4 regions of the Streptomyces sp. NPDC098789 genome follow, and region 4 is predicted to be linked to each of the others. Evidence: riboswitches for the same ligand, from Rfam matches in the RefSeq annotation. Region 4 holds a riboswitch; each other region holds the start of a gene.

Region 1 (7,563 bases), on a different contig from region 4:
ACACGGAGCGGGCCTGTCCGCCCTCGCCTCGGAGGACTTCGACGAGGGCTCGGCCGCCTGGTCACTGGCCCGGATCGGCATCGCGAACTACTTCGCCGCGGCGCTGGTGCTCCCGTACGGGGCCTTCCACGCGGCGGCCGAGGAGGAGCGCTACGACATCGAGAAGCTCACCGTCCGCTTCGGTCTGGGCTACGAGACGGTCTGCCACCGCCTCAGCACACTCCAGCGGCCGCGCCTGCGGGGCGTGCCGTTCTCCTTCGTCCGCGTCGACCGGGCCGGGAACATGTCCAAGCGGCAGTCCGCCACCGGATTCCACTTCTCCCGGGCGGGCGGCACCTGCCCGCTGTGGAACGTCTACGAGGCCTTCGCCGCCCCCGGCCGCATCCACGTCCAGATCGCCGCCATGCCCGACGGCGCGCGCCACCTGTGGACCGCCCGGGCCGTCACCCGGCACCGCGGCGGTTGGGGCGAGCCCGGCAAGACCTTCGCGATCGGCCTCGGGTGCGAGATCCGGCACGCCTCCCGCCTGGTCTACTCCGACGGGCTCGACCTCGCCAACGCCTCGGCCGCCACGCCGATCGGCATGGGCTGTCGCCTCTGCGAACGCCTCGAATGCCCCCAGCGCGCCGCTCCCCCGCTCGGTCGCACGCTCGCGGTCGACGAGAACAGCAGCACCTTCGTGCCCTATCCGGTCGTCGCCGAGGACGGTTGAGCCGCGCCGGCCATCCGGGCCGGCCGTGCCGGTGGGGATGGCGAAGGTGGGGGTGGACTTACTAGGACGTCCAACTATATGTTCGTGGCACAAGGTCCGCGGTGCAGGGAAGCCGGTGTGAATCCGGCACGGTCCCGCCACTGTGACCGGGGAGTGTGCTGCCCTCCACACGCCACTGACGGCTTCACGTCGGTGAGGCGGACGGCACGCGGTGATCCGGGAGTCAGGTTACCGGCCGCGGAACGTTCCGTGTTGTCCACGAGGATGGAGCAGACACGCATGGCACCGGTCCGTACCCACGACCCTGGTGATCCGGCGGAGCGAGCGGCGACCCCCGCGCTCTAGCTCATCGGCCGCCTCCGGCAGCCCTGTCCCACGGCACCCCACGCGACGGACCCGACCCGGGTCCGGTTGCCGGTGCGCCGTGCCGTCCCCGGATCCTCACCTGACGAGAGCAGGCTCCCATGGTCCGCGAACTCACCCATTTCATCGGCGGAAAGCACACCACCGGCACGTCCGGCCTCTTCGCCGACGTCCACGACCCCAACACCGGCGCCGTCCAGGCCCGGGTCCCGCTCGCCGGACGCGCCGACACCGAGGCCGCCATCACCGACGCCGAGGCGGCGCAGCGCGAGTGGGGCGAGTGGAACCCGCAGCGCCGGGCCCGTGTCCTGCTGCGCTTCCTGCAACTCATCGAAGGCGAAAGGGAGTCGCTGGCGCGACTGTTGTCGGCCGAACACGGCAAGACCGTCGCCGACGCCCACGGCGACATCCAACGCGGCCTGGAGGTCGTCGAGTTCGCCGCGGGCATCCCCCACCTCCTCAAGGGCGAGTTCACCGACAACGCCGGAACCGGCATCGACGTGCACTCCCTGCGCTCACCGCTCGGCGTCGTCGCGGGCATCACCCCCTTCAACTTCCCCGCGATGATCCCGCTGTGGAAGGCCGCCCCCGCGCTCGCCTGCGGCAACGCCTTCATCCTCAAGCCCTCCGAGCGGGACCCCTCCGTACCCCTGCGGCTGGCCGAGCTGTTCCTCGAAGCGGGGCTGCCGCCCGGCGTGTTCAACGTGGTCAACGGCGGCAAGGAGGCGGTCGACACGCTGCTGACGGACCCCCGGGTACAGGCGCTCGGCTTCGTCGGCTCCACCCCGATCGCCGCGCACATCTATGCCACCGCCGCCGCCCACGGCAAGCGCGCCCAGTGCTTCGGCGGCGCCAAGAACCACATGATCGTGATGCCGGACGCCGATCTCGACCAGGTCGTCGACGCCCTGATCGGGGCGGGCTACGGCTCGGCCGGCGAGCGCTGCATGGCCATCGCCGTCGCCGTCCCCGTCGGCGAGGAGACCGCCGACGCGCTGGTCGCCCGCCTCAAGGAGCGCATCGCCACCCTGCGGATCGGCCGCTCCGACGACGCCACCGCCGACTTCGGCCCGCTGGTCAGCCGGGACGCGCTGGACCGGGTCCGGCGCTACGTCGACATCGGGGTCAACGAGGGCGCCGAACTCGTCGTCGACGGGCGCGGGTTCACCCTGCCCGGGCACGAGAACGGCTTCTTCGCGGGGGCCACCCTCTTCGACCGCGTCACCCCGCGCATGCGGATCTACCGCGAGGAGATCTTCGGTCCGGTGCTGTGCGTGGCCCGCGCGGCGGACTACGAGGAGGCGCTGCGGCTGCCCACCGAGCACCCGTACGGCAACGGCGTCGCGATCTTCACCCGCGACGGCGACACCGCCCGCGACTTCACCCGCCGCGTCGGTGCGGGCATGGTCGGCGTCAACGTGCCCATCCCGGTCCCCGTCGCCTACCACACCTTCGGCGGCTGGAAGCGGTCCGGCTTCGGAGACCTCAACCAGCACGGCCCCGACTCGATCCGCTTCTACACCCGTACCAAGACCGTCACCTCGCGCTGGCCCTCCGGGGCCAAGGAGGGCGCGAGCTTCACCATCCCGACGATGGGCTGAGCCGGTGACCACCACACTGACCCCCGATCAGCTCGCCCTGGCCGAGGTCACGCTCGACTTCGCACAGGAGCAGCTCGGTCCGTACGCCGTCGGCTGGGACCAGGACAAGCACTTCCCGGTGGACGTGCTCCGCAAGGCGGCCGACCTCGGACTCGGCGGCGTGTACGTCCGTGAGGAGCACGGCGGTTCGGGGCTGAACCGCGCCGACGGCGTCCTCGTCTTCGAGGCCCTCGCCACCGGGTGCCCCTCCATCGCCGGGTACCTGTCCATCCACAACATGGTCGCCTGGATGATCGACCGCTACGGCGACGCCGCCCAGCGCGACCGGTGGCTCCCCGCGCTGTGCTCGGCCCGGTCCCTCGGCAGCTACTGCCTGACCGAGCCGGGCGCCGGGTCGGACGCGGCCGCGCTGCGCACCCGGGCCGAACGGGTGGGCGACGACTACGTCCTGAGCGGGGTCAAGCAGTTCATCTCGGGAGCCGGCGCGGCCGAGGTGTACATCGTCATGGCGCGCACCGGTGGTGAAGGATCGGGCGGGATCTCCGCCTTCGTGGTCGAACGCGACGACCCCGGCGTCTCCTTCGGCCCCAACGAGCGCAAGATGGGCTGGAACGCCCAGCCCACCCGGCAGGTGGTCCTCGACGCCGTCCGCGTTCCCGCCGACCGACGGCTGGGCGCCGAGGGCGACGGTTTCCGCATCGCCATGAACGGCCTGAACGGCGGCCGCCTGGGCATCGCCGCCTGCTCGCTGGGCGGTGCGCAGAGCGCACTGGACCGCAGCCTGGCGTACCTGGCCGACCGCGAGGCCTTCGGAGCACGGCTGTTGGACGCGCAGGCGCTGCAGTTCCGGCTCGCCGACATGGCCACCGAGCTGGCCGCGGCCCGCGCGCTGGTCCGCCAGGCCGCCGCCTCGCTGGACCAGGGCGATCCGTTGGCCCCGCAACTGTGCGCGATGGCCAAGCGGTTCGCCACCGACACCGGCTACTCCGTCGTCGACCGGGCCCTGCAATTGCACGGCGGGTACGGCTACCTCAGCGAGTACGGCATCGAGAAGATCCTCCGCGACCTGCGGGTGCACCAGATCCTGGAAGGAACGAACGAGGTCATGCGCATCATCGTCGCCCGCGGGCTCACGGAGGCCCTGCGATGAGCCCCACCGCCGCCGAAGGCGCCGACCACGTCCTCCTGCACACCGAGGGACGGGCCGGGTACGTGACCTTGAACCGCCCCCGGGCGCTCAACGCGCTCACCCACGCCATGGCCCTGCGCATCGACGCGGCACTGACCGCGTGGGAGCACGATCCGGCCGTCGGGACCGTCGTCCTGCGCGGCGCCGGTGAGCGCGGCCTGTGCGCGGGCGGCGACATCCGCTCCATCCACGCGGACGCCCGCAGCGGCTCCACCGCCTCGGCGGACTTCTGGCGCGACGAGTACCGGCTCAACGCCCGGATCGCCCGCTACCCCAAGCCGTACGTCGCCCTGATGGACGGCATCGTGATGGGCGGCGGCGTCGGGATCTCCGCCCACGGCAGCGTCCGGATCGTCACCGAACGCTCCCGCGTGGCCATGCCCGAGACCGGCATCGGCTTCGTCCCCGACGTCGGGGGCACCTACCTCCTGACGCTGGCGCCCGGCGAGCTGGGCACGCACCTCGCCCTCACGGGCACGCCGGTGGACGCCGCCGACGCCCTGCTGTGCGGCCTCGCCGACCACTTCGTACCCGCGGCGCTGCTGCCGCAGCTGTCCGCGGACCTCGCCCACGCCGACGTGCACGAGGTGCTGGAGCGGTACGTCGTGCCCGCGCCCGGCGGCGGGCTCCGCGCCCAGCGGGAGTGGATCGACCACTGCTACGCGGCGGACACCGTGGAGGAGATCCTGGACCGGCTCCGCGCCAGCGGCGCACCGGCCGCGAAGGAGGCCGCCGACCTGCTCCTGACGAAGTCGCCCACGGCGCTGAAGGTGACCCTGGCCGCACTGCGCCGCGCCCGCACGTTGGGCCCGCTGGAACGGGTCCTGGAACAGGAGTACCGGGTCTCCTGCGCGGCTCTGACCTGCCCCGATCTGGTGGAGGGCATTCGCGCTCAGGTGATCGACAAGGACCGCGCGCCGCACTGGAGCCCGGCCTCGCTCGCCGAGGTCGGTGCGGCCGATGTGGCCCGGTTCTTCGCCCCGCTCGGCGAGCGCGAACTGCGCCTCGCCGTGACCGACTCTCCCCAGGAGGTGCCGTGGTGAGCACGACCGTAGCGTTCATCGGGCTCGGGCACATGGGCGGGCCGATGGCCGCCCAGCTGGTCCGGGCGGGACACCGGGTCATCGGTTTCGACCTGGCGCCCGAGGCCCTGGCCGCCGCGGCGGCCGCGGGGGTGGAAGCCGCGCCCTCGGCGGTCCGGGCCGCGGCCGAGGCGGACGTCGTCATCACGATGCTCCCCGCGGGCCGCCACGTCCTCTCCCTCTACCAGGAGGAGGGCCTCCTCGCGGCGGCCCGGCCCGACACCCTGTTCGTCGACTGCTCCACGATCGACGTCGCCGATGCCCGGGCCGCGCACGCGGCGGCCGTCGCGGCCGGTCACCGGGCGCTGGACGCGCCGGTCTCCGGCGGGGTGGCGGGTGCCGAGGCCGCGACCCTCACCTTCATGGCGGGCGGCGGCGGCGAGGAGTTCGCCCGGGCCGAGCCGCTGCTGGCCGTCATGGGCAAGAAGACCGTGCACTGCGGCGCGCCGGGCGCCGGGCAGGCGGCGAAGATCTGCAACAACATGATCCTCGGCATCTCCATGATCGCCGTCAGCGAGGCGTTCGTCCTGGCCGAGCGCCTCGGCCTGGAGCACCAGGCGCTGTACGACGTCGCCTCCACGGCGTCGGGTCAGTGCTGGGCGCTCACCGTCAACTGCCCCGTGCCCGGGCCCGTACCGGGCAGCCCCGCCAACCGGGACTATCGGCCCGGGTTCGCGGCTCCCCTGATGGCCAAGGACCTGGGGCTGGCGGCGAACGCCCTGCGGGCCGGGAACGTGGACGCGCCCCTGGGCCTCAAGGCCGCCGAGCTGTACGCCGACTTCGCCGCGGGCGAGGGGCGCGAGCTGGACTTCTCGGCGATCGTACGGACCCTGCGCCCCGCGGCCGAAGCCGGCCTCCGAGCCGGCCCCGACACCCACAGCCACACCCACACCGACACCGACACCGACACCGAGCAGAACGGAACGACCGCCCCGTGACGCAGACGTACGAGACCATCCTGGTCGAGCGCAAGGGCCGGGTCGCGCTGGTCACCCTGAACCGGCCCAAGGCCCTGAACGCCCTGAACCTCCGGGTCATGACCGAGGTGGTCGCGGCCACCGAGGCCCTCGACCGGGACCCCGAGGTCGGCTGCATCGTCCTGACGGGCTCGGCGAAGGCCTTCGCCGCCGGGGCCGACATCAAGGAGATGCGCCCGCGGAGCTACATGGACATGTACCTCTCCGACTGGTTCACGGCCTGGGACCGGCTCGGCCAGCTCCGGACCCCCACCGTCGCGGCCGTGTCCGGCTACGCCCTGGGCGGCGGCTGCGAGCTCGCCATGCTCTGCGACGTCCTGCTCGCCGCCGACACCGCCGTCTTCGGCCAGCCGGAGATCAAGCTGGGCGTCATCCCGGGCATCGGCGGCTCCCAACGGCTCACCCGTGCCGTCGGCAAGGCCAAGGCCATGGAGCTGTGTCTGACCGGGCGGACGATGGACGCCGTCGAGGCGGAGCGGGCCGGGCTGGTCTCCCGCATCGTCCCCGCCGACGCACTGCTCGCCGAGGCCCTCGCGGTGGCCGAGACGGTCGCGGGCATGTCCAAGCCCGTGGCGATGATGGCGAAGGAGGCCGTGAACCGCGCCTTCGAGACCACCCTCACCGAAGGCATCCGCTTCGAACGCCGCCTCTTCCACGCCGTGTTCGCCACCGCCGACCAGAAGGAGGGCATGACGGCGTTCGTGGACAAGCGCCCGCCGGAGTTCGTCCACGGCTGACCGGTACGCCGCCGCCCGACTCGCGGACTGCGGCCCCGCTGTCGGGAAGATCACAAGGCGCGTGGCGGCTTCGGTGGGAGGGATCGGGCGCGCACGTCCACAATGGGCCCGGAAGAGGGGGGATCCCCCGTGTCCACATAGGGGAGTTGACCGTGCCCACCACGAAACCGAGGCGCAGCGTCCTGGCCGTCGCGGCGGTCGCGTCCGCGGCGGCCGTACTGGCCGGCTGCAGCAGCGAGCCACCGGCGTTGAAGATCGAGTCCGCGAAGCCCTCGGGTGCGAAGCTGGAGGCACGTCCCACCGAGGGGGGTTCGGTGCCGCTGGCCCAGTGGCCCAACGCGTGCGAGGTGCTCGGCGACGAGGAGGTCCGCGCGATCCTGCCGCAGGCCAAGGACTTCCAGCGGACGCCGATCAAGGTGACCGTCATCAACTTCAACCCGCTCGCGAAGTCGGATCCGGGCACCACGGGCGACGTACCGGCGGGTGGCTGCAAGACCGAGTTCGGGCTGCCGGCCAAGTACAAGGGCAAGCACAACAGCAGCGTCCGCATCGTCTTCAAGACCGTCGCCGATCCCGCGCTCGTGGCGAACGCCTACGCCGAGGACCGCGACAACGAGGCGAAGCGGGCCGGCCAGGACACCAAGAAGTTCCGGGACCTGGGGAACTCGCTTGGTACGGCGGGCTGCTACACCCAGGGCATTTCCGTCACGATGATCTGCCACCAGGGCCCCTTCGAGTTCGAGGTGAGCGGTTCCTCGACCGCGGACGGCGTCGGGAAGTACCCCGAGTCCGAGGAGAACTGGCGCGAGAAGGTCCTGACCCAGGTGGTGCGCACCTTGGGCGCCCGCATGGCGTGAGACGCGGGCGGATCACCGGCCCGCACGAGAGCGAAGCTCCCGGCG
Region 2 (7,563 bases), on a different contig from region 4:
CGTCCTGGACGGGTATCGGCACGGCCCCGAAGGAACCGTGGTTGAGGTGGGCGACGTCCGGGTCCAGGCGGAAGAGTCCGGCCCCACCGGGGAAGGCCGACGGGGTGATGGGCTCGGTCACGGGTGCCTCCGGGATGTGCGGCGCGGCGGGCGGCAGCGGTGGTGCTGCCCCACCGGATCATGCGGGGGTGACCGCATGATCCGGTAGGGCCAATTACGCCACGGCGGACGGCCGCAGCACCTGACGGACCGAGCTCCCGGCGCCGAGCCCCGCCAACCAGCCGTCGAGATCCGCCAGGGCCCGCGCGTCCAGGTGCGCCGGATCGACGGTGGTGCGCAGTTGGTGCGGGACGCCGGAGGCGAGCAGGAGGCGCAGGCTCGCCTCGGCCGAGGCCGCCGCGTGACCGATGCCGGTCACCCGCTCGTAACGGCCGGGCGGGGCCTTCACGTCGAAGCCGACCCAGTCCAGCAGGCCCTCGTCGAGCAGCCGGGCGAAGCGGCGCGGGAAGGCCCCGCCGGTGTGCAGGCCCACCTGGTGGCCCAGCGCGCGGGCCTCGCGGATCGCCTCGGCCAGGCCGCGCTGGAGCAGGGGTTCGCCACCGGAGAAGACCACGCCGTCGAGCAGGCCGGTGCGCCGCGCGAGGTGGCGCAGCACCTCCTCCCAACTCACCGCGGCGGGTGCGAGTGGGGGGAGCAGGTCGGGGTTGTGGCAGTACCCGCACCGCCAGGGGCAGCCCTGGCAGAAGACGGTGCTGGTCAGCCGGCCCGGCCAGTCGCAGGTGGACAGCCGCGACCAGCCGCCGATCCGGATCACGCCCCGGCTCCCGCTCCCGCGCCCGAACCCGTGTCCGCTCCAGGCGCTCCCTCGGCGTGCCGGAAGTGGACGCGCTCGGCGTGCTCGCCCTTCTTGCCGATGTTGAAGGAGGTCACCGGCCGGTGGTAGCCCATGACCCGTGTCCACACCTCGCAATCGGCGCCGCACCGCGGGCAGTTCGGCTGCTCACCCGCGAGGTAGCCGTGCTCCGCGCAGATCGAGAAGGTCGGGGTGACCGTGAGGTAGGGCAGCCGGAACCGCTCCAGCGAGCGGCGCACCAGGGACCGGCAGGCCTCGGCGGTGGGGATCCGCTCCGACATGTAGAGGTGCAGGACCGTGCCGCCCGTGTACTTGGCCTGGAGTTCGTCCTGCCGCTCCAGCGCCTCGAAGGGATCGTCGGTCCACCCGACGGGCAGCTGCGAGGAGTTGGTGTAGTAGGGGTTGGCGTCCGTGCCCGCCTGGAGGATGTCGGGGAAGCGCCGCCGGTCCTCCTTGGCGAAGCGGTACGTCGTCCCCTCGGCCGGGGTGGCCTCCAGGTTGTAGAGGTTCCCGGTCCGCTCCTGGAACTCCACCATGCGTGCGCGGACGCGGTCCAACAGGCGCACGGCCAGCGCGTGCCCGGCCTCGGTGGTGATGTCGTCCGCGTCCCCGGAGAAGTTGCGGATCATCTCGTTGATCCCGTTGACCCCGATGGTCGAGAAGTGGTTGCGCAGGGTGCCCAAGTAGCGCTTGGTGTACGGGAACAGCCCGCCGTCGATCAGGTCCTGGACGGTGATCCGCTTCAGCTCCAGGCTGTCCTTGGCCAGCTCGCACAGCCGGTCCACGGCCGCCATCAGGGCGTCCTCGTCGCCCGCGTGGACGTGTCCGAGGCGGGCGCAGTTGAGCGTGACCACGCCCAGGGAGCCGGTCTGTTCGGCGCTGCCGAAGAGGCCGTTGCCGCGCCTGAGCAGTTCGGTGAGGTCGAGCTGGAGCCGGCAGCACATGGAGCGGATCATGTTCGGGGACAGCTCGGAGTTGATGAAGTTCTGGAAGTACGGGAGCCCGTACTTCGCGGTCATCGCGAAGAGCCGCTCGGCGTTCTCGCTCTCCCAGGGGAAGTCCCGGGTGATGTTGTAGGTCGGGATCGGGAAGGTGAAGACCCGGCCGGTGGCGTCCCCCTCCGTCATGACCTCGATGTAGGCCCGGTTGATCAGGTCCATCTCGCTCTGGAGCTCGCCGTAGGTGAAGTCCACCTCGGCGCCGCCGATCACGGGGACCTGCTCCCGCAGGTCCTCGGGGCAGGTCCAGTCGAAGGTGAGGTTGGTGAAGGGGGTCTGGGTGCCCCAGCGCGAGGGCACGTTCAGGTTGTGCACCAGCTCCTGGACGCACTGCCTGACCTGGGCGTACGTCATCGCGTCGAGGCGGACGTAGGGGGCGAGGTAGGTGTCGAAGGAGGAGAAGGCCTGGGCGCCCGCCCACTCGTTCTGGAGGGTGCCGAGGAAGTTGACGATCTGACCGACGGCCGAGGACAGGTGCCGGGGCGGGCCGGAGTCGATCTGGCCGGGGACCCCGTTGAACCCCTCGGTCAGCAGGGTGCGCAGGGACCAGCCCGCGCAGTAGCCGGAGAGCATGTCCAGGTCGTGGATGTGGAAGTCGCCCTCGCGGTGGGCGCCGGCGATCTCGGCCGGGTAGACGCGCTCCAGCCAGTAGTTCGCCGTCACCTTGCCCGCCGCGTTCAGGATCAGGCCGCCGAGCGAGTAGCCCTGGTTGGCGTTGGCGTTGACCCGCCAGTCCCGGCGTTCCAGGTATTCGGTCACGGTCTCTACGGCGTCGACGGCAGCAGTCACGGCAGCCCTCCCACGAGGCTCGGCACGGAAGTGTGGTTCGTTCGCCGGCAGGTGTCGGACTCGCGCGGCGCCCCGTCCCCGTCGGGGGAAGGGCGTGCGCTCACCGTTGCGGGGCAGTCCCGGATTCGCATCGGGTTCCCTGTTGCCTCGGTCGGGGCGGACATGAGCGAGCATGAGCGTGACCCCGCCGAACCGGCAGGGCCAACACTACATATGGATATGACCGCCCAGTGCGACCACTAGATATTGGGTGACCTTCGTCCCCGGAGAGGGTCCCAAAGTCCCTCCCACCCGTCCGGCCGGCCGCCCTCGCGCGCCGGCGCCGCTACGAAGCGCGACCGCTGGTGGCCCCGTAGTACTGGAGGTCCTGGACCGCGACCTTGCGGTCCACCGGGTACGGCAGCTCGACCGCGGTCGAGGTGGCCCCGTCGCGGACCGCCCGGGCGGAGCTGGTGCCGGAGCGCAGCTCCAGCAGGTGCGACCCGACTCCGGCCGGGGCCTCGTAGGCGTCCGCGTCCCCGCCGGTCGCGGTACGGACGGTGGCCGGCGCGGTCAGGAAGCTGAGCACCTCCACCGCGTCCCGGGGCGCGGCGCTGCCCTTGCGCAGGGACATCACCAGGGACTGGGTCCCGGTCGGGTCGGTCGCGGCGAACTGGGTGCGCGAGGTCAGGTAGAGCGTGTCCCGGACGATCCGCGGCCAGGCGCCCGTCTTGAACCGGGTCAGGTAGTAGGAGGAGATGTCCAGGTAGGTGTGGCCGTTGTGCAGGGAGGGTGCGAACTGGCTGCCCTCCGAGTAGTCGTTCCAGGTGGTCAGCTGCACCCAGTCGGCGCCGTCGTCGATGGCGTGCGTCCAGGTGGAGCGCAGGGTGGCGGTGTTCCCCGCCTCGTCGTAGATCCCCTGGTTGGGGCGGGCGTCCTGGACGGAGACCGGTTGCATCCAGATCTTGCCCGCCTCGTGCGCGCGCCGGACGTCGCCGGCCGCGCCGTCCTGGCCGACGTAGCTGCGGCTGCCCCATTCGGAGAACCCGTAGCTGATGGGCGCGAACCGCGCGCCGTGCGCGCCGAAGTCGAGGAAGAGCGGGACGAACGCGGTGCGGATGCCGTGCTTCGACTTCAGCAGGTCCAGCACCCGGGTCCACCAGGCGACGTCCTTCTCCTCCGCCTTGAACGGGGAGACGACCAGCCGTCCGTCGCCGAGCCGGTGCGCGGCGGGTGCCACGGCGAGCGCGGCGAGCGCGGCCGCGAGCACGGCCGGGTCGTCCGTCTTGAGGGAGGTCATGTCCGGCATCAGCATGACCTTGAAGTCGGGATCGACCGAACGGGCTGCCTCCATCAGGAGGTTGGCGCGGTCCCAGTTGGGGCCGGAGAGGGAGAGCAGGTCGAGGGTGAATCCGTCGATCCCGGCGGCGCGGGCCGTGCGCACCTCCTGACGGAGGTTGGCCAGCTCCCAGTTGCCCTGTTGGGGCGCTACGGGCAGCGGTCGGTCGCGCAGCAGCCCGCCGTAGCGCTCGTGCTTGCCGTTCTCCCCCGCCGGGGCGAGGTAGTTGCGGGTGTAGTAGTCGCCGTCCGCGCTCGCGTTGTCGAGGGAGAGCGGGTAGGGGGTGAAGTAGTGGGCGAAGACCAGCTTCTTGCCGGCGCGCAGCGCGGTGGCGTCCGGCAGGTCGAAGGGCAGGGCGCCGGCGGGCCGCACGCCGCCGCCCGCCGCGCCCCCGTCGTCGCCGGCGCCCGCGCTCCCCGACGCGGCGGGGTCCGGGCTCGCGTCGGGGGCGCCGCTCCCCGGGGTGCCGGCGGAGCGGCCGTGGTCGCCGGGTCCGGTGGACCAGGGCGCGCCGATGTCCGGCGCCGAGCGGTCCGGGCGGGGTCCGGCGGAGAAGGGGTCCCAGGCGATGCCCGTCGCGGCGAACACCCCGACGAGGAGGAAGCCCGAGACGAGCGCGGCCAGCAGCATCCGGCCGCCGCGCAGGCCCGGGCGGCGCCGGTGCGATAAGGGCCGACCCTGTCGCTGCGCACTCATCCTGGTCCCCTTCCGGAACGTGCCCGTGTCCGGGGCTGCACAGCAGTAGAGCCGATTCCCGACATCCGGACAACCGTTCCCCCTCCGGTCGGGCCGGGCGCGTACGTCAGGGGAACCACGCCGACTACGCAGAGCGTCTCGACGGCCGGGGGACGGTCAACACCCTGTACGGAATGCGAAATTCCCCTGGCCTTACGGCACAACTGGCGCATAATCGACCGCACGCGGCTCGAATCAACCCTGGCGCCGCGTTGGGCCACGCATGCAATGGGGGGCATCGTGCCGATGGGGGATCCGAACGGGAGACAGGAACGGCAACCGGGGTGCACGGGGACGCTGCCGGCGACCTCCGCCGAGTTGTCCCGGCTGCTCACCGCCGTCCGGCGGGGGCGGGTGCTGACGGTGACGGGAGGGTTCGGCGCCCCGCGGAGCCTGCTGGTGCGGGAGATGGCACGGCGCCTGACCTCGAACTTCTGCGACGGGGTGGCCGTCGTCACCCTCGAATACGCCTGCGGGGTCCGCGAATTGGTGGGTGTGCTGGGCACCGTACCGGGGATCCCCTACCTGCCGCGCGGGTCGGCCAACGCCGCCTCGTGGCTCGCGGAGCGGGACATGCTGCTCGTCCTGGACGGCTCCGACCGACTCACTCCCGAGGCCCTGAACTGGCTCCGGGCCCTGCTCGCCCGCGCGCCGGGGCTGCGGATCCTGGCCGCCGGGCGCTACCCGCTCGCACTGGAACAGGAGCGGGTCCACCGCCTCTGATCCGATTCCGTCTCCGGGCGGAGCCGGATGGCTCCACAATGGTCGCCCGATCGCCAACCGGCGGACGACGAGGGGGACATGATGAGCAATCAGGACGTACCGGCGGGCTTAGGCCGACACGAGAGGACCTTCGCGGCGGGTTCCGGCAGCGGACCTTCCAGGGCGCGCCGACGCAGATCCGCGAGCCTCAGCGTGGGCGCGGTGGTGGTCTTCTTCGTGGTGGTCGGGCTGGGGATGTTCGCCGCGGGCAAACCGCTCTTCATCGCGCTCATGCCCCCGGTCCTCGGCGGGGCGGCGTTCCTGTGGATCTGGCGCCACAGCATCTCGACGATCAACTTGGAACCGTACGACGAGGTCGAGTTGTACGAGCACGGACTGCTCGGGCGGGCAGGCCGCAAGCAGCGGGCCCTGCTCTGGAGCGAGGTCTCCTCCTACGAGGTCGGTCTCTATCAGCCGCCGATGAAACTCACCGAGGACGGCATGAAGCCCACTCGGTCGCACGGCACCAAGATGCACTTCTCCCGGGACGGCGACGGCGACTTCGAGGTGATGCTCAGCGGCATCGCGGAGGGCGACGCGCTCATGGCCGAGGTGTCCGCCCGGATCATGGCGCACCTGCTGCCCGCCGCCCTGGAGACGGTCCGCTCCGGCCGGGCGATGGAGTTCGGACCGCTCTCGGTCGATGCCACCGGCATCCACCGGGACGTCCGCACGGTCACCTGGGACGACTTCGACGCCTTCGTGGAGAACCCGGGGTCGAGGGTGGCCGTGCGGGACGTCAACGGGAAGGAGTCGCTCCACAGCAAGGCGAGCGAACTGCCGAACCGGGCGGTCCTGCACGCACTCATCCAGCGCTTGCAGGCGGAGCGCTCGGCAGGTTGAACCCGGGCCATTCCTCGGCGAGCAGGCCGAGGATCACCTCGTCGATGAAGGCGCCGTTCGCCCAGCCGGACTGGCGCAGGGTGCCTTCGAGGGTGAAGCCCGCCGCTTCGGCGGCGCCGATCATCGCGGCGTTGTCGGCGAGGGTCTCCAGCTGGAGGCGGTTGAAGCCGCGCACGGTGAATCCGTAGTGGCACAGCAGCAGGACCGTCTCCAGCCCCAACCCGCGCCCGCGGCTGCCGGGCAGCAGCGACAGCCCGACGTGCGCGAAGCGGTTGTGCGTGTCGATGCCCCAGAGCACGGCCTCGCCCGCGAGCTCCCCCGTGGCCCGCTCCACCACCGAGAAGCAGGCGGACTTCTCCGAGGCCCCGGCGGGTTCGAAGGGAGAGTGCCCGCCCGTGGCGGGCAGCGGGCGCCAGGGCTGGGCGTTGGCCCGGGAGTGGGTGGGCACGTCGTCGTACAGCTCGGCGTGCAGCACGGCCACGTCGTCGGCGTGTCGGGCGCGCAGCCCGACCAGGTGTCCATTGATCACCCGGTATTACTAGCCGCCGCCGGTCGGGGCCCACAACCGGATTACGTCCGCACGCACGACCGCCCCGGCCGGAGGGTTCCCGGCCGGGGCGGAGCGTTGCGTTGCGCGCCCGGGTGGGCGGGCGCGCGGGCGGATCAGCCCAGGAGCGCGAGCGCCTGGTTCAGCGTCGTGGACGGACGCATGACGGCCGTGGCCTTGGCGACGTCGGGCTGGAAGTAGCCGCCGATGTCGGCCGGGGAGCCCTGGACCGCGATCAGCTCGGCGACGATGGTCGCCTCCTGCTCGCCGAGGGTCTTCGCGAGGGTCTCGAAGGAGGCCGCCAGCTCGGTGTCCTCGGTCTGGCGGGCCAGCTCCTGCGCCCAGTACAGGGCGAGGTAGAAGTGGCTGCCGCGGTTGTCGATGCCGCCGAGGCGACGGCTCGGCGACTTGTCCTCGTCCAGGAACGTGCCGGTGGCGCGGTCCAGGGTATCGGCCAGCACCTGGGCGCGGGCGTTGCCGGTGGTCTGCGCGAGGTGCTCGAAGGAGACGGCCAGCGCGAGGAACTCGCCGAGGCTGTCCCAGCGGAGGTAGTTCTCCTTGACGAGCTGCTGCACGTGCTTGGGGGCGGAACCGCCGGCACCGGTCTCGAAGAGGCCGCCGCCGTTCATCAGCGGGACGACCGACAGCATCTTGGCGCTGGTGCCCAGCTCCAGGATGGGGAAGAGGTCCGTCAGGTAGTCGCGCAGCACGTTGCCGG
Region 3 (7,563 bases), on a different contig from region 4:
ACGAGTCGGAGTCTGGAGTCGCGAGCCAACTGCTCATCAGGCTTTCGGGACGTCACGGAAGCAGTCTCGCCCGTCACTGCCCGAAAGCCCAAACGGAACCGTTCGTTACCACTGGAGGGTGATGGTCGATAACGGGGCAAACCACCCTTCCCGCCACGGTGGCTACATAAGAGGGGTGAGGAACCTGCGCAGGGCTTCCTCGTAGCCCGCGGGGTCCGCGTTCCACATCGCCCCGTGCGGGGCGCCCGGGACGGTCCGCAGGGTGACGAGGTCGGGCCGGGCCGCGGCGAGGCGGCGCGCGGGCTCCCAGGGCGCGAGCGCGTCGTCCGGCCCGTGGAAGATCAGTACGGGCATCCGCAGCGCCGCCGGATCGGCCCCCGGGGGCTGCCGGTCGACCCGGAGCCCGGTACGGCCCTCGGCGGCCCGCACCGCGAGCGGGAGCAGTGCGGCCGGGGTGCCCCGGGCGGCGGCGAGCCGCTCCAGGGTGGTGCGCCAGTCCAGCACCGGGGAGTCGAGGACCAGGCCGGAGATCCTGCCGGCGAGGGCGGAGCGCTCCGCGGCGAGCAGGGCCATGGTGGCGCCGGTGGACCAGCCGTGCAGGACGACCCGGCGGGCGCCGAAGCGGAGGGCGTAGCGGATGGCCGCGTCCACGTCGCGCCACTCCGAGGCGCCGAGGTGCCCGAGGCCGTCCGGCGGGCGGGGGGCGCCGAGGTCGCCGCGGTAGGCGAGGTCGAGGACGGGGAGGCGGTGGTGGTTCAGGAAGGGCATGACCACCATCGGGTGTTCCCGGGTGCCGCCGAGTCCGTGGACGGTGATCACCCAGGTGTCGCGGGCGGCGGGCACGAACCACGCGGGCAGGGCGCCCAGCTCCCCCGGCACGTCCACGTCGGCGTGGTCGAGACCGAGCGCGGTGCGCGGGTCGCCCACGTGGATCTGGGGCGTCAGGCGGACCCGGGCGCCGGGGGCCAGCGTGCCGTGGGTGACCCCCACCAGGCGGCGCACGACGGTGTCCGGGTCGTGCGGGGCGTCGGGCAGGACCGCCCCGACGACCGCGTGCACCCCGGGCGCGGCCAGCGCGTACGTGCCGGACCGCAGGGAGGCGAGGGAGAGCGTCAGCGCGACCCGGTCCGCCGCGGTGGAGTGGACGGTGAGCCGGGGCCCGCCGGGCAGTGGCCGCCCGGGCTCGTTGCGCAGGGCCGCGTCGGCCGCGTGCCGGCCGACCGCGACCGCGGCGACCGTGGCCGCCGCGGCCAGGCCTGCGGCGGCGGTGAGGGTGGTGGTGACGGCCGCTGCCGTCGTCGTTGCGGAGCGCACCGCTCCAGTGTCGACCGGCACGCCCGCCCCGGCCAGTGGAGCGGTCGGTCCCGGCCGACGGAGCCGAGCGTTCCGCAGGGTCCGGACCCGGACCCCGACCAGGGTGCGGGCGGGGTCCGCCCCGCCTCCGCCCAGGCTCCGCTCCGACGCCGCTCCGGGCGTGATCTGGATCTCGTCCGGGCGTCCGGGCGAGTGGCCGGGCGGGTCGGAATGCCCCCGTCCGGCCGGTAGCCAACCCCGGCCTGACGTGCGTAAATCGATGGATCGACCTATCAACCGGGACGAGGGCCCCAAATCGACCCCCGACCGGTACACCGCTCCGCCCGTTCCAGTTCATCTTCCGTTCACCCAGATTGCCTACGGTCGGCTAGCCACTGACGTCAAACAGAAGCCTGGGTAAATGGAGCACATAACGCTTCTCCTCGGGATCGTGATCATCACCGCTCTCGTGTTCGACTTCACGAACGGTTTTCACGACACGGCCAACGCGATGGCTACCACCATCTCGACCGGCGCGCTCAAGCCCAAGACGGCGGTGGCCATGTCCGCCGTGCTGAACCTCGTCGGCGCTTTCATGTCCGTGGAGGTCGCCAAGACGATCTCCAAGGGCCTGGTCAACGAAGAAGGCATCCAGCCGGAAGTGATCTTCGCCGCGCTCGTCGGCGCGATCCTCTGGAACCTCGTCACCTGGCTGGTCGGCCTGCCGTCCAGCTCCTCGCACGCCCTGATGGGCGGCCTGGTCGGCGCGGCCGTCGCCTCCGCCGGCCTCGGCGCCGTCAACGGCGACACGCTCGTCACCAAGGTGCTGCTCCCCGCGATCGCCGCGCCGATCGTCGCCGGTGTGGCCGCGATGCTGGCCTCCAAGCTGACCTACAAGCTGGGCGCCAACGTCGACAAGAAGACCTCCGCCAAGGGCTACAAGGCCGGTCAGATCGCCTCGGCCGGTCTGGTCTCCCTCGCGCACGGCACCAACGACGCGCAGAAGACCATGGGCATCATCACCCTCGCGCTGGTCGCGGGCGGGGCGCTCGCGCCCGGCTCCAACCCGCCGGTCTGGGTGATCGTCTCCGCCGGCATGGCGATCGCGATGGGCACCTACCTCGGTGGCTGGCGCATCATCCGCACCATGGGCAGCGGCCTGACCGACCTCCAGCCGCAGCAGGGCTTCGCGGCCCAGACCTCGGCCGCGAGCGTCATCCTGGCCTCCTCCAGCCTCGGCTTCTCCCTCTCCACCACCCACGCCTGCTCCGGTGCGGTCATGGGTGCGGGTCTCGGTCGCAAGGGCGGCGTGGTCCGCTGGTCCACCGCCAGCCGGATGTTCATCGCCTGGGGCCTGACCCTGCCGGCCGCCGCCCTGGTGGCCGCGGGCGCCGAGCTGGTCATGCGCACCGGTGACGTCGGCGTCGCCGCCGTCGCCCTCTTCCTCGTCGGCTCCTGCGTCGCCATCTGGCTGATCTCGCGCCGCCAGGTCGTCGACCACACCAACGTGAACGAGGCCGCCGGCACCACCGCGGACACCGCCGCCGAGGCGCCGGGCGTGGTCACCACCGCGATCGCCGCCGTGGCCGTCCCGCCGGTCGCGGGCACCACCGCCGCGGTCACGGACGAGGCCTTCAAGGCGACCATCCCGACCCCGGCCCCGGCCGCTCCCCCGGCACCGGCGGCTCCCGCCGCCGCGGTCTGACCCACAGAGGAATCGGCAGTATGAAGATCGACTGGGCAGCACTCGGCTCCGTGTTCGGCGTCAGCCTCTCCGCGACCGTCGCCCTCGTGACCCTCTTCACCCTGGGCATCGTGGGCCTCTCGAAGCACGAGACCGCGACCGGCCAGGGCGGCACCGCCCACCTGGCGCGCACCGGCGCGTACGCCTGCTTCGCACTGTGCGCGGTGGCCGTCGGCTACGCGATCTACCTGATCGTCAGCTGACACCCCGGTCACCCCCGGGCGCCCCTCCCGCACCAGCACGTCCGAAAGCTCCCTCCGGCCCGCGGCCGGGGGGAGCTTTCGCAGGTCAACGGCAAGTTGACGGGCGTTCGCGGTGCGTGGTGGACTGCCCGAGCCAATACGGCGGCATGAAGAGGAAGTCCGGTGCGAATCCGGCGCGGTCCCGCCACTGTCACCGAGGAGCCGAAGGCTCCCGGAAGCCAGGAACTCTCGCCACCGGACACGTCGAACCAGGGCGCGGACCCTGAGTGAGGACCTACCTGCCACATGCGTGCCGATCGCGTTTTCGCGTACGGCGCGACGGCCGGCCTGATCGGCGACCGGATCCTCGGTGATCCGCGCCGCGGGCATCCCGTCGCCGCCTTCGGGCGGGCCGCCGCCACCGTCGAACGAGCCCTGTGGGGCAAGAGCCGCGCCCGGGGCGCGGTCCACGCCCTGGTGTGCGCCGGGGGCGCGGCCGCCGTCGGCGCGCTCGGCGCCCGCGCCGTGCGCTCCCGGCCCGCCGCCGCCCGCATCGCCCTGACCGCCGCCGCGACCTGGGCGGTGGTCGGCGGCACCTCGCTGGGTCGCGAGGCCCGCGCCATCGGGGGCGCGCTCGCCGCCGGGGACACCGAGGTGGCCCGCGAGCGGCTGCCGCACCTGTGCGGGCGCGACCCGCAGGCCCTGGACGACCAGCAGATCGCCCGCGCCGTCGTGGAGTCGGTCGCCGAGAACACCTCCGACGCCGTCGTCGGCGCCCTGGTCTGGGGCGCCCTGGCGGGAGTGCCCGGGCTGCTGGGCTTCCGCGCCGTGAACACCCTCGACGCGATGGTCGGCCACAAGTCCCCCCGCCACCTGCGCTACGGCTGGGCCTCGGCCCGGCTCGACGACGTCGCGGGCTGGCCGGGCGCGCGGCTGACCGCGCTGGCCGCCGTACTGGCCGGACCGGACCGGCGGGGCGCCGTACGGGCCTGGCGCGCGGACGCCGCGGCCCACCCCAGCCCGAACGCCGGACCGGTGGAGGCCTCCTTCGCCGGGGCGCTCGGGGTCCGCCTCGGCGGGACCCTGGCGTACGCCGGGCGCGTGGAGCACCGGGCGGTGCTGAACGGGGCGGCGGGCCGCCCGGTCGAGGTCGCGGACATCGAGCGGGCCGTGCGGCTGTCCCGCCGGGTGACCTGGATCTCCCTCGGGGCCTGCGTGTCCTTGCGGGTGTTGGTGGCACATTGCACGTCGGACCGCAGCGGTCCGGCCCGTACGACGAAGGCGAAGGGACGCGCATGAGCGGCGCACGGCGCGGCGGGGGGCTCCTGGTCGCCGGGACCACCTCCGACGCGGGCAAGAGCGTGGTCACGGCGGGCATCTGCCGCTGGCTGGCCCGCCAGGGCGTGAAGGTGGCCCCCTTCAAGGCCCAGAACATGTCGCTGAACTCCTTCGTCACCCTGGAGGGCGCCGAGATCGGCCGCGCCCAGGCGATGCAGGCCCAGGCGGCCCGGGTCGAGCCGACCGCCCTGATGAACCCGGTGCTGCTCAAGCCCGGCAGCGACAGCAGCAGCCAGGTGGTGCTGCTGGGCAAGCCGGTGGGCGAGATGAGCGCGCGCGGCTACCACGGAGGGCGCCAGGAGCAGCTGCTCGGCATCGTCACGGACTGCCTGGAGCAACTGCGGGGCACGTATGACGCCGTGATCTGCGAGGGGGCGGGCAGTCCGGCCGAGATCAACCTGCGGCGCACGGACATCGTGAACATGGGGATCGCACGGGCCGCGCGCTTCCCGGTGGTCGTGGTCGGCGACATCGACCGCGGCGGGGTCTTCGCCTCGTTCTTCGGCACGACGGCGCTGCTGTCCCCCGAGGACCAGTCGCTGATCGCGGGCTACCTCGTCAACAAGTTCCGCGGCGACGTCTCCCTGCTGGAGCCGGGCATGGAGATGCTGCGGGGCCTGACCGGGCGGGCGACGTACGGCGTGCTCCCCTTCCAGCACGGCCTCGGCATCGACGAGGAGGACGGCCTGCGCGTCTCCCTGCGCGGCGCCGTACGGGAATCCGTGGTCGCCCCGCCGGTCGGCGAGGACGTGCTGCGGGTCGCCGTCTGCGCGGTGCCCCTGATGTCGAACTTCACGGACGTCGACGCGCTGGCCGCCGAACCGGGCGTCGTGGTGCGCTTCGTGGACCGGGCCGAGGAACTGGCCGACGCCGACCTGGTCGTCGTACCGGGCACCCGCGGCACCGTGAAGGCGCTGGCCTGGCTGCGCGAGCGCGGGCTCGCCGACGCGCTGGCCCGGCGGGCCGCCGAGGGGCGCCCGGTGCTGGGCATCTGCGGCGGCTTCCAGGCCCTGGGCGAGTCCATCGACGACGAGGTCGAATCCCGGGCCGGGGTCGTCGACGGGCTCGGGCTGCTGCCCGTGCGCGTGCGCTTCGCGCGCGAGAAGACCCTCGCCCGGCCGAGCGGTCGGGCCCTGGGCGAGAGCGTCCAGGGGTACGAGATCCACCACGGCGTGGCCGACGTGCGGGGCGGGACCCCCTTCCTGGACGGGTGCCGGGTCGGCGAGGTGTGGGGCACCCACTGGCACGGGTCGCTGGAGAGCGACGGCTTCCGGCGGGCCTTCCTGCGGGAGGTCGCGCGCGCGGCCGGGCGGCGGTTCGTGCCGGCGCCGGACACGTCGTTCGGCTCCCTGCGGGAGGAGCAGTTGGACCTGCTCGGCGACCTGATCGAGGAGCACGCGGATACGGACGCCCTGCTGCGGCTGATCGAGTCGGGCGCCCCCGCGGGCCTGCCGTTCCTGCCGCCGGGTGCGCCGTGACGACGGCCCGGGCCCTGCGGGGGCCGTCCCCTACCCACCCCTTCCCGAAACCGGGCTCCGCCCGGACCCGCGCCTCAAACGCCGGCGAGGCTGGAATTGCCCAAGGAGTGAGCAACGCATGAGCACGCCCTACCCGTTCACCGCAGTGGTCGGCCAGGCCGACCTGCGCCTGGCGCTCCTGCTCAATGCCGTGAGCCCCGCGGTCGGCGGCGTGCTCGTGCGCGGCGAGAAGGGGACGGCCAAGTCCACGGCCGTCCGCGCGCTGTCCGCGCTGCTGCCGCAGGTCGACGTCGTCGCGGGCTGCCGGTTCAGTTGCGCGCCCGCCGCGCCGGACCCGGCCTGCCCCGACGGCCCGCACGAGGGCGGTCCGGGCACGGCACGGCCCGCGCGGATGGTGGAGCTGCCGGTCGGCGCCTCCGAGGACCGGCTGGTGGGCGCCCTCGACATCGAGCGCGCCCTGTCCGAAGGCGTGAAGGCCTTCGAGCCGGGTCTGCTGGCCGACGCGCACCGCGGGATCCTCTACGTCGACGAGGTCAACCTGCTGCACGACCACCTCATCGACCTGCTCCTCGACGCGGCGGCGATGGGCGCCTCCTACGTGGAGCGCGAGGGCGTCTCCGTCCGGCACGCCGCCCGCTTCCTGCTGGTCGGCACGATGAACCCGGAGGAGGGCGAGCTGCGGCCGCAGCTGCTGGACCGCTTCGGGCTGACCGTCGAGGTCGCCGCCTCCCGCGAGCCCGCGCAGCGCGTCGAGGTGGTGCGCCGCCGGCTCGCGTACGAGGACGACTCCGCGGCCTTCACCGCGCGCTGGGCCGGTGACGAGGCGGACGTACGGACCCGGGTCGTCGCGGCGCGGGCCCTGCTGGGCCGCGTGGTGCTCGGCGACGGCGCGCTGATGCAGATCGCCGCGACCTGCGCCGCCTTCGAGGTGGACGGGATGCGGGCCGACATCGTGATGGCGCGCACCGCCACCGCGCTGGCCGCCTGGGACGGGCGGACGGACGTGCGCAAGGAGGACGTCCGGCAGGCCGCGCTGCTGGCGCTGCCGCACCGGCGGCGGCGCAACCCCTTCGACGCGCCGGGGCTGGACGAGGACAAGCTCGACGAGATCCTCGACTCCTTCCCGGACGAGGAGCCGGAGCCGGAACCCGACCCGGAGCCCGAGCCGGAGGGCCCGGACGACGGCGGACCGGAAGGCGGCACGGACGGCGGACCGGGTGACGGACCCGAAGGCGGCCCCGACGGCGGGCCCGACGACGGCGGGGCGCCGCCCCAGGACCACGGCAGCGATCCGGCGCCGGAGTCGGCCCCGGAGTCGGCCCCGGAGGGGGACCCCGAGCCCGCAGCGGAGCCCGCGCCGGCCCGTGCCGACGCGGCCGACGGTCCCACCCAGGCCGCCGTGGGGGCCGCGGACCCCTTCCGGACCAAGATGCTCAGCGTCCCGGGGCTCGGCGAGGGCGCGTCCGGACGGCGCTCGCGGGCCCGTACCGCGCACGGGCGCACGACCGGCGCCCAGCGCCCCCGGGGC
Region 4 (7,563 bases):
CGCGGGGCGGGTGGTGCGCGGTGTCGCGGCCGTCGACGGTGACCCGTCCGTGCAGGGTGCCCCCGGTGAAGTGCGGGACCAGCCCGTTCACGGCGCCGAGGAGGGTGGACTTGCCGACGCCGGTGTGACCGACGACGAGGCAGAGTTCGCCCTCCTCGACGGTCAGGTCCACATCGCGCAGCACGGGCCCGGACGCGTCCTCGTACTGGACGGAGACCTGGTCGAAGGTGATCACTGGGGTTCCTCGGTGCGCTGTGCGGGGACGACGGGTCGGGCGGGTGGCGCCGGCGGCGGTGCCAGGAAGCCCGCGGCCCCGGCCAGCAGCACGGCGGCCGCGGGGACCAGCGGGAGGGTGGGCCAACTGAGCGGGTAGATCGAGGGGTTGAGCTCGGCCGCGTTGAAGCCGACGTTGGCGAAGAGGAGGACGGCGGAGAGCACCCCGCAACCGGCGACGGACCATTCGGCGGCGCGCCACGGGTCGGGCCGGTAGGCGGTCCGGGTGATCCGGCGCCCGCCGAGCCGCAGCCCCGCGAAGCACAGCAGCGCGCCCGCGCCCATGGCGGGCAGGCCGAGGAGCTTGGGGGCGGTGGCGTCGAGGAGCCCGTAGGCCCCGGCGCACAGTCCGCACATCCCGAGCAGCATGAGCGCCCCGGTCAGCCGGCGGGAGCGGCGGGTGGCGGTGCCCGCGCGCCCGTAACCGCGGGAGTCCATGGCGGCGGCCAGGCGCAGGGAGCGCTCCAGGGCGTCCTCCAGGACGGGGACGATGATCCCGCGCAGCGCCCGCAGCCCCTTCGAGCGGCCGGCCCGCAGTCGCTTGGCCCGGTGCACCCGCTGCACGCTCTGGACCAGCTGCGGCGCGACGCTGAGGGACACGGTGACGGCGACGCCGAGCTCGTACAGCGCGCCGGGCAGCACGCGCAGCGCCCGCTTCGGGTTGGCCAGGGTGTTGGCCGCCCCGATGCAGCACAGCATGCAGGCCAGGCGCAGCCCGTCGGTGGCGGCCGAGAGCAGCGCCTCCAGGGAGACGGGGCCGCCGAGTTGGATCCCCGCGTACCAGTCGGGGGTCGGGATGTGGGGGAGGGAGAAGAGGAAGTGGTCGCGGGGGGTGATGCCGGTGGCGAAGACCGCCCGGAAGGTGACGCGGATGGCGACCACGGTCAGCGCCAGGTAGAGGTAGTACTTGAAGCCGCGGGCCCAGGGGGCGTCGGTGCGGCGCACGGTGATGACGTAGCCGAGGACGGCCAGGACGAGGAACAGCAGCAGCGGATTGTTGGTGCGGCTGACGGCGGTCGCGAGCGCGAGGGCCCAGATCCACCAGGCGACCGGGTGCAGGGTGCGGGGCAGACGGCGGCCGCCCGCGTCCGGCGCGGAGTCGGCCGCGGGCGGCGCGGCCGCCGCGGTGGTGCGTGCCACGCGGCTACTCCGTACGACGGCGGCGCTTGGCCGCGAACACGGCGGCGCCGGCGATCAGGAGCACCAGCGCCCCGGTGGCGACGGCGGGCAGGTACGAGCCCGCGTCGTGGGCGGCGTCGGCGGCGGGCGCCGCCTCGACCACCTGGGGACCCGGCGCCGGGGCGGCCACCGCGGGGGCGCTGGTCGACGGAGCCGCGGTGGGCGTCGGCGGGGCGCTCGCGGAGGGGCCGACCGGCGCCGTCGGTCCGGGCGGCGAGGCCGAGGCCGCCGGGGCGGACGCCGCCGGGGGCGCCGCGGCCGGGGGCGGGTCCTGCGGCCGGGGGCCGGTGTCGACGTGCGGCGGGAGGGGCGCGGCGGTGCGGGTGTCCTGGGGCGCGGGCCCGCCCGTCGGGGCGGCGTTGTGCGCGCGCACCTGGTCGGGGGTGACGGAGGGCTTGCCCTCCGTGCCCTCGACGTTGGTCGCCCCGAAGATCCACAGGTCCACGCTGCCGGGCTTCGGCTTGTAGAGCATGGCGCCGAGCTGGCTGTACTCCCAGGTGTTCTGACCGGGGCCCGCGTGCCAGTACGACCAGTACGCCGAGGCGGGCGGGGTCAGGACGCAGTCGTCCTGCTGCGGCGTCGGGAACTGCCTGCCGCCCTGGTACCCGCTGTAGCCGATCCGGCAGATGAAGGCGGGGCCGTCGTGGCCGGTGCCGGTGGTGGCCCAGCCGCCCTGGTTGAGGAGTTCGTAGCCGGTGGTCGGCGTCGTACCGCAGGAGCGGTAGACCGGCCCGCCCCAACGGCTGAAGTCGACGGCGAGGACCGCTCCCGAACTGGTGGTGCACCGGCCCATCGGCTGCGGGGCGGCCCCGGCCGGGGCCGCGGTGGCGGTCAGGGCCGCCACCGCCAGCCCCAGCGCGGCGGCCGAGCGGGCCAGGGCGCGCGCCGCGCGGGCGAGCGGCGTTCCCGGATCCCGGCGGGTCGTCCATCGCTCCCGGCGCGTCATGCTCCGCTCCCGGTGCGCTCGCGGCGGCGTCCGGCGGCGCGGGTGACCGCCCAGCCGCCCAGGACCAGGAGGAGGGAGGCGACGGCGAGGGCGCCGACCTGGGTGCCGGTGGAGGCGAGGCCGCCCCCGCCCGAGCCGCCGGTCGCGCCCCCGCCGGACGCGGAACCGCCGGCCGAGCCCGCGCCGCCGCTCTCGCCCGGCGTCACGATGACGGGCGAGCCGTTGCCGCCCGAAGGCCGTCCGGAGGTGCTGGGAACGGGCTCCGGGGTGGTGCCGTTCAGGTCGCGGGTCAGCAGGCCGAAGGAGATGCCGGTGGCGCCGCCGACCGCCTGGGCCGAAGCGCGGACGTCGGATCCGGCCTGGCCCTCCTTGGCGATCCGGAAGCCGCCGTCGCCGTTCTGCTGCGAGCGCAGGAACTTACGGGCCTTCGCGATGCGGTCGGTGTACTTCGCCGCGTCCAGGGACATGCCCTGCACGGCCAGGGCCGCGGAGTTGACGGAGTTCCCGGACGCACCGGGGAAGCCGCCGTCGTCCTTCTGCTGGGCGGCCAGCCAGGCGATCGCCTTGTCGACGGCGCTCTGCGAGCCGGCGTCCGGGAGCAGGTCGAGGGCCATGGCGGCCATCGCGGTGGAGTCCACCTCGTCCTGGCTGGGCTCGCCGATGAGGCTGGGCCAGGCCCCCGAGGGGCTCTGGAGGCCCTTGAGGAAGGCGACGGGCTCGGCCGCGGCGGCGCCCTCCCCGGCGCGGACCTGGGCGATGACGCCGAGGGACTGGGAGAAGACCGAGGTGGCGTAGGTGTAGTTGCCCTTCGCCGCGCACTGCTGGGGCGTCTCGCTCTTGGCCGGGCAGATCCCCTTGGCGAGCGCGCCGATCAGGTCCTGGCCGCCGAAGGCGCGGGGGTCACGGCCGACGGCCTCGGCGAGGAGGGCCGCCTTGCCGAGGGAGCCGCCGCCCGCGTACTTGGTGCCGATGAGCGTCCAGTCGTTGACGGTGCGGCCCGTGCCGTCCTTGCCGCCCTTGTCGAGGAAGTCGACGATGTTGCGCAGGGTGGTGTTGTCCCGGCCGGTCGCGGCGAGCGCGTAGGCGCCGTCGATGGTCAGGCCGTAGTCGGCGAAGCCGGTGCCCGCGCCGCTCTCGTAGTACCGGCCCTGGACCAGCCGGCCGCGGTCGGCGAGGTACGCCGTTCCCCTGCCCAGGTCCGGGCCGTCACCGGCCGGCGGGGCGGTGGTGGGCGGAGCGGTGGTGGGCGGGGTGGTCGGCGTCGGGTCGGCCGGCTTGGTGGTCAGCAGGACCAGGTCGCTCTTGGCGCCCGCGACGGCGGCCGGGGCGGTGACGAACATCCGGGAGTCGGTGTCGTTCTCGTCGAAGCCGAAACCGCCCGTGGTGGACTGCCGCTTGGAGAGCCAGGAGAGACCGGCGTCCGCGAAGGCGTCGTCGCCGAGGGCGCGCAGCGCCTGGGCGGCCCAGGCGGTGGCGGCCGGGCTGCCGGTGGTCTCGTACGGGGCGGCGGGCCAGGCGCCGGTGGGCAGTTGGGACTTCTTGAGGCTGCCCCGGGCCTTCTGCACGACTCCGCCGTACCCACCGGCGCGCTGGAGGGCCAAGGTGATCAGGCCGGTGGCGATCGGGTCGCTGTCGCACCAGCCGCCGGAGCGGATGAGGACGCCGCTGAAGCCGCCGTCCTCGCACTGGAGGCCGACGAGCCGGTGCACGGCGTCGGCGGGCGGGGTGACCCCGCCGCCGAGCAGCGCGATGACGGCCATGGCCTGTGCGTCGGACTGGCCGGTCGTGCGGAAGTCGCCCTTGGTGAGGCAGCCGTCGACGGGGGCGCCGTCACCGATGTCGCGCGGGCACACGTACGTCAGGAGGTCGCCGAGCAGGTCGTGCCCGCCGAAGGCGCGCGGGTCCTTGCCCGTGGCCTCGGCGACGAGCGCGAGGCGCGCGGCGGCGGTCGCGTCGGGGATCCCGCCCTTGCCCGCCGGGTAGGCGTAGGCGTCGGTCTGCGCGGGCGTGGCCAGGAAGGCGGCCGCCTTCTTCGCCGCCGGGCTCCCCCGGTCCGCGGCGGTCAGCGCGAACACGGCTTCCGTGGTGAGGAAGTGGTTCGGGGTGGTGGCCCCGTCGTCGACGACCCGTTCCCCGTCCGTCAGCTTCCCGGTGATCCAGCGCAGGGCGGCCGGTACGTCGACCGCCCCCGCGGGCACGGTGGGCGGAGCGGTGGGCACGGCCGGGTCGGGGGTGACGCCGCCGCCGGCCCGGACGTCGTCGGGGGAGAAGGCGGGCTTGCCGGAGGTGCCGCCGATGGAGGTGGCGCCGTACACCCAGGCGTCCACATCGCCGGGCTTCGGGTTCCGGGCCATGGCGCCCAGCGGGCTGTAGGTCCAGTTGCGCTGCCCGGGCGAGGCGATCCAGTAGGACCAGTACGCGGTGGCCTGCGGGGTGACGGTGCAGGGCTCCTTGTCCGGAGTCGGGTACTGCGTACCGGAGTCGAAGGACCCGTTGCCGATGCGGCAGACGAAGGCGGGGCCGTCGTGGACGGTCCCGGTGGTCGTGAACCCGGCGGTGTGCAGCAGCTCGTACCCCGTCGTCGGGGTCGTGTCGCAGCCGCGCTGGACCTTGCCGCCGAAGGGGCCGAAGTCCACCGCCACGATGGCGCCGGCGGTGGCCGTGCACTGCTCGATCGGGTCGGCGTGGGCGACCGGGGGAGGAGTGAGGAAGGCCACTGCCGCACCGAGCGTCAGGAAGGACGCGGTGACGAGCGAGAGGAACCGCCGTCTCGGCCGCGTCCGTTGCGCCTGCTGTTCGGTCCCCACCGCGGCCCTCGTCTCTGCCGGGCGGCTGCGTGCGTGGCGATCGGCCCCCACCCGGCCCTCGGGCCACGGGGGAGCTGTTACGACCACGCCGTAGTCCGCGACGGCGCTCTTCGTGCTGTGTTTCGGCCCCAGGCATTCCGACTCGCCCGGGACGAACCGGGCCTACGGTTGCGGGTCAGTGCCGGAATTCGACCGGCTTCCCCTGGAGCTGAGCAGTTATCAGCCGGAGTGCAACACGGATTCCGTGGACGCGTCAAGGTGGCCTACGTCTCAGGCGACGCCCCCACGGCGCGGGCCGGTCCCTCCGCGGGCCGGGCGGCTGGCGGTGGCTTGATCACTCGGGTAGCGTCCAGGGCTGCCACATGGGGGAACCCGGTGAGAATCCGGGGCTGACGCGCAACGGTGTGGGACGGCGGGGGCCGTTCCGGAGCCCGAATGCCCATACGGCGATGCAGCAACAGGAAGCCGTACCACGCGTTCCGGACGGCGGCTCTCCGGCCCGTGCCCCAGCCGTGTCCCTGCGACGGCGACGTGAGGCCCGAGCGGTGAGCGGCCGGCGTCCGCCGATTTCCAGGAGCAGGCCATGTCCCGTCCCCGTACCTCCCGCCGCCTCGCGCTCGCGGTTCCCGCCGCGCTCGGTGCGCTCGTCCTCACCGCGCTGCCCGCCTCGGCGACCTCGTCGCCGGCGCAGATCGCCACCTCCAAGACCAATGGCGTCGCCTACCTCAAGTCCCTCCAGGCGGCGGACGGTTCCTACGCCGGCTCGGGCCTGTCCAACGAGTGGGCCTTCAGCACCTTCGCCGCCGCGGGCACCGCGGTCGTCGACGTCTACCCGGGCGGCGACACGACGAAGAACGCGCGCACGGTCTACCGCAACCTGCTGTCGACGGCGGGGTGGCCGCAGGCCGCGCCGGTGGTCACCGACTACGAGCGCGGCACCCTCAACGCCTACGCCGCCGGCATCGACCCGGCCCGGGTCTCGGCCTCGCGCAACCTCGTCGCGAACATCTACTCCTACTGGCAGACGGCGGAGGCCGGTTACTTCGGCCCTTCCGGAAACTTCAACGGCACGGTCTTCGCGGCGCTCTCCCTGCGCGGCGCCAAGACCCAGAGCGGCGCCGACCGCATCCCGCAGGCGCTGACCGACTCGATGGTCACCCGCATCCGGGCCAACCAGCACGCGGACGGCGGCTGGACGTTCCAGAAGGGCGAGGGCAACCCCACCGTCCTCAACTCCGCGAGCGACGTCGACATGACCGGCGCGGCCATGGCCGCCCTCTGCGTCTCCGGCGTCCCGAACACCGACACCGGCGTCGTCAAGGCGAAGAACTTCCTCAAGAGCACGCTCGTTTCCGGCAGCGGCGCCTTCAACTCCCTCTACGGGGTCAACACCAGCTCGAACGGCTGGGGCGTCGCGGGCCTGAACGCCTGCGGATTCAACCCGCAGACCGGAGACTTCCTCACCGGCAGCGGCAAGACCCCCGTGGACTTCCTGATCGCCAACCAGTACAACCCGGCGGGCGGTTTCAAGTACAAGCCCTCCGACACGGCCCCCACCGCCTACGCCTCGATCGACGCGCTGCGCGCCGTCGCGGGCGGCGGTTTCACCACGGCCCCGCCCGTCCCCGTCACCCCCGGCGCCCCGCAGTGGGTGGCCCAGTCCGCCTTCACGGCCGGGACCGCCACCAAGCTGGCGCTGACCGTCGACGACGGCGCGGGCAACCTCAAGGTCTGCTCGGTCGCCTTCACCCCGACCGCCGCGACCACCACCCTCGGCGACGTCCTGACCGCGGCGACCACCGGCGCCACCCCGTCGGGCTGCGTCACGAGCGCGACCCCCGCCTCGGGCACCGGCGCGATCACGGCCGTCAACGGCAAGGCCAACAGCGGCGGGAACACCTGGAAGATCAGCGTCGACGGCTCCGCCTTCGCCGGGGCCCTGCGCGAGACGGTCATCAACGTGGGCGACACCATCGCCCTGCGCTGGGGCGCCTGACCCCGTCCCGGGTACGGGTCCCCGCGCGCGGGGACCCGTACCCGGTCGCTCCCGTCAGGCGGCGGGCTTGCCGGGCTGGTCGTGGGTGGAGCAGTGGATGCCGCCGCCGCCCGAGGCGATCGTGTCGATCGAGACCGGTACGACGTCCCGCTGGGGGAAGTGCTCCCGCAGGATCCCGCGGGCACGGTCGTCCGCCTTGGCGTCCCCGAACTTGGGCATGAAGACGGCGTCGTTGGCGACGTAGAAGTTGGCGTAGGTGGAGACGAAGTCGTCGCCCTCGCCCCTGATCCGGTTCAGGTCGGGCTGCGGGAGGTCGATGATCTCGAAGCGCCGGCCGCGGGCGTCCGTCGTCTTCGACAGGA

The links. A riboswitch is a leader RNA that binds a small molecule or an ion and turns the genes downstream of it on or off. The one in region 4 is predicted to bind cobalamin.
Region 1: it holds a riboswitch for cobalamin, as region 4 does, so the genes downstream of both, ACIQWR_RS08380 (CoA-acylating methylmalonate-semialdehyde dehydrogenase) here and ACIQWR_RS26740 (prenyltransferase/squalene oxidase repeat-containing protein) in region 4, are expected to answer to the same signal.
Region 2: it holds a riboswitch for cobalamin, as region 4 does, so the genes downstream of both, ACIQWR_RS14610 (ribonucleoside triphosphate reductase) here and ACIQWR_RS26740 (prenyltransferase/squalene oxidase repeat-containing protein) in region 4, are expected to answer to the same signal.
Region 3: it holds a riboswitch for cobalamin, as region 4 does, so the genes downstream of both, ACIQWR_RS27310 (cobalamin biosynthesis protein) here and ACIQWR_RS26740 (prenyltransferase/squalene oxidase repeat-containing protein) in region 4, are expected to answer to the same signal.

Annotation. Positions count from the first base shown of each region.
Region 1 covers NZ_JBIWAJ010000003.1:195,186-202,748, forward strand. The annotation lists gene ACIQWR_RS08375 (short-chain fatty acyl-CoA regulator family protein) at 1-712, shown strand, start outside; cobalamin riboswitch at 781-967, shown strand; gene ACIQWR_RS08380 (CoA-acylating methylmalonate-semialdehyde dehydrogenase) at 1,177-2,676, shown strand; gene ACIQWR_RS08385 (acyl-CoA dehydrogenase family protein) at 2,681-3,826, shown strand; gene ACIQWR_RS08390 (enoyl-CoA hydratase/isomerase family protein) at 3,823-4,908, shown strand; gene mmsB (3-hydroxyisobutyrate dehydrogenase) at 4,905-5,885, shown strand; gene ACIQWR_RS08400 (enoyl-CoA hydratase) at 5,882-6,661, shown strand; gene ACIQWR_RS08405 (hypothetical protein) at 6,814-7,518, shown strand.
Region 2 covers NZ_JBIWAJ010000006.1:5,321-12,883, forward strand. The annotation lists gene ACIQWR_RS14600 (aminotransferase class V-fold PLP-dependent enzyme) at 1-121, opposite strand, end outside; gene ACIQWR_RS14605 (anaerobic ribonucleoside-triphosphate reductase activating protein) at 215-814, opposite strand; gene ACIQWR_RS14610 (ribonucleoside triphosphate reductase) at 811-2,640, opposite strand; cobalamin riboswitch at 2,669-2,852, opposite strand; gene ACIQWR_RS14615 (glycoside hydrolase family 71 protein) at 2,966-4,654, opposite strand; gene ACIQWR_RS14620 (hypothetical protein) at 4,940-5,416, shown strand; gene ACIQWR_RS14625 (DUF6585 family protein) at 5,618-6,298, shown strand; gene ACIQWR_RS14630 (GNAT family N-acetyltransferase) at 6,261-6,827, opposite strand; gene ACIQWR_RS14635 (NADP-dependent isocitrate dehydrogenase) at 6,962-7,563, opposite strand, start outside.
Region 3 covers NZ_JBIWAJ010000015.1:42,438-50,000, forward strand. The annotation lists gene ACIQWR_RS27290 (hypothetical protein) at 1-56, opposite strand, end outside; gene ACIQWR_RS27295 (alpha/beta hydrolase) at 163-1,314, opposite strand; gene ACIQWR_RS27300 (anion permease) at 1,715-2,998, shown strand; gene ACIQWR_RS27305 (hypothetical protein) at 3,019-3,240, shown strand; cobalamin riboswitch at 3,344-3,491, shown strand; gene ACIQWR_RS27310 (cobalamin biosynthesis protein) at 3,526-4,518, shown strand; partial or broken gene ACIQWR_RS27315 (cobyric acid synthase) at 4,515-6,131, shown strand; gene ACIQWR_RS27320 (putative cobaltochelatase) at 6,154-7,563, shown strand, end outside.
Region 4 covers NZ_JBIWAJ010000014.1:175,241-182,803, reverse strand. The annotation lists gene ACIQWR_RS26755 (ABC transporter ATP-binding protein) at 1-235, opposite strand, end outside; gene ACIQWR_RS26750 (energy-coupling factor transporter transmembrane component T) at 232-1,413, opposite strand; gene ACIQWR_RS26745 (hypothetical protein) at 1,418-2,398, opposite strand; gene ACIQWR_RS26740 (prenyltransferase/squalene oxidase repeat-containing protein) at 2,395-5,205, opposite strand; cobalamin riboswitch at 5,315-5,453, opposite strand; cobalamin riboswitch at 5,571-5,646, shown strand; gene ACIQWR_RS26735 (hypothetical protein) at 5,789-7,201, shown strand; gene ACIQWR_RS26730 (agmatine deiminase family protein) at 7,256-7,563, opposite strand, start outside.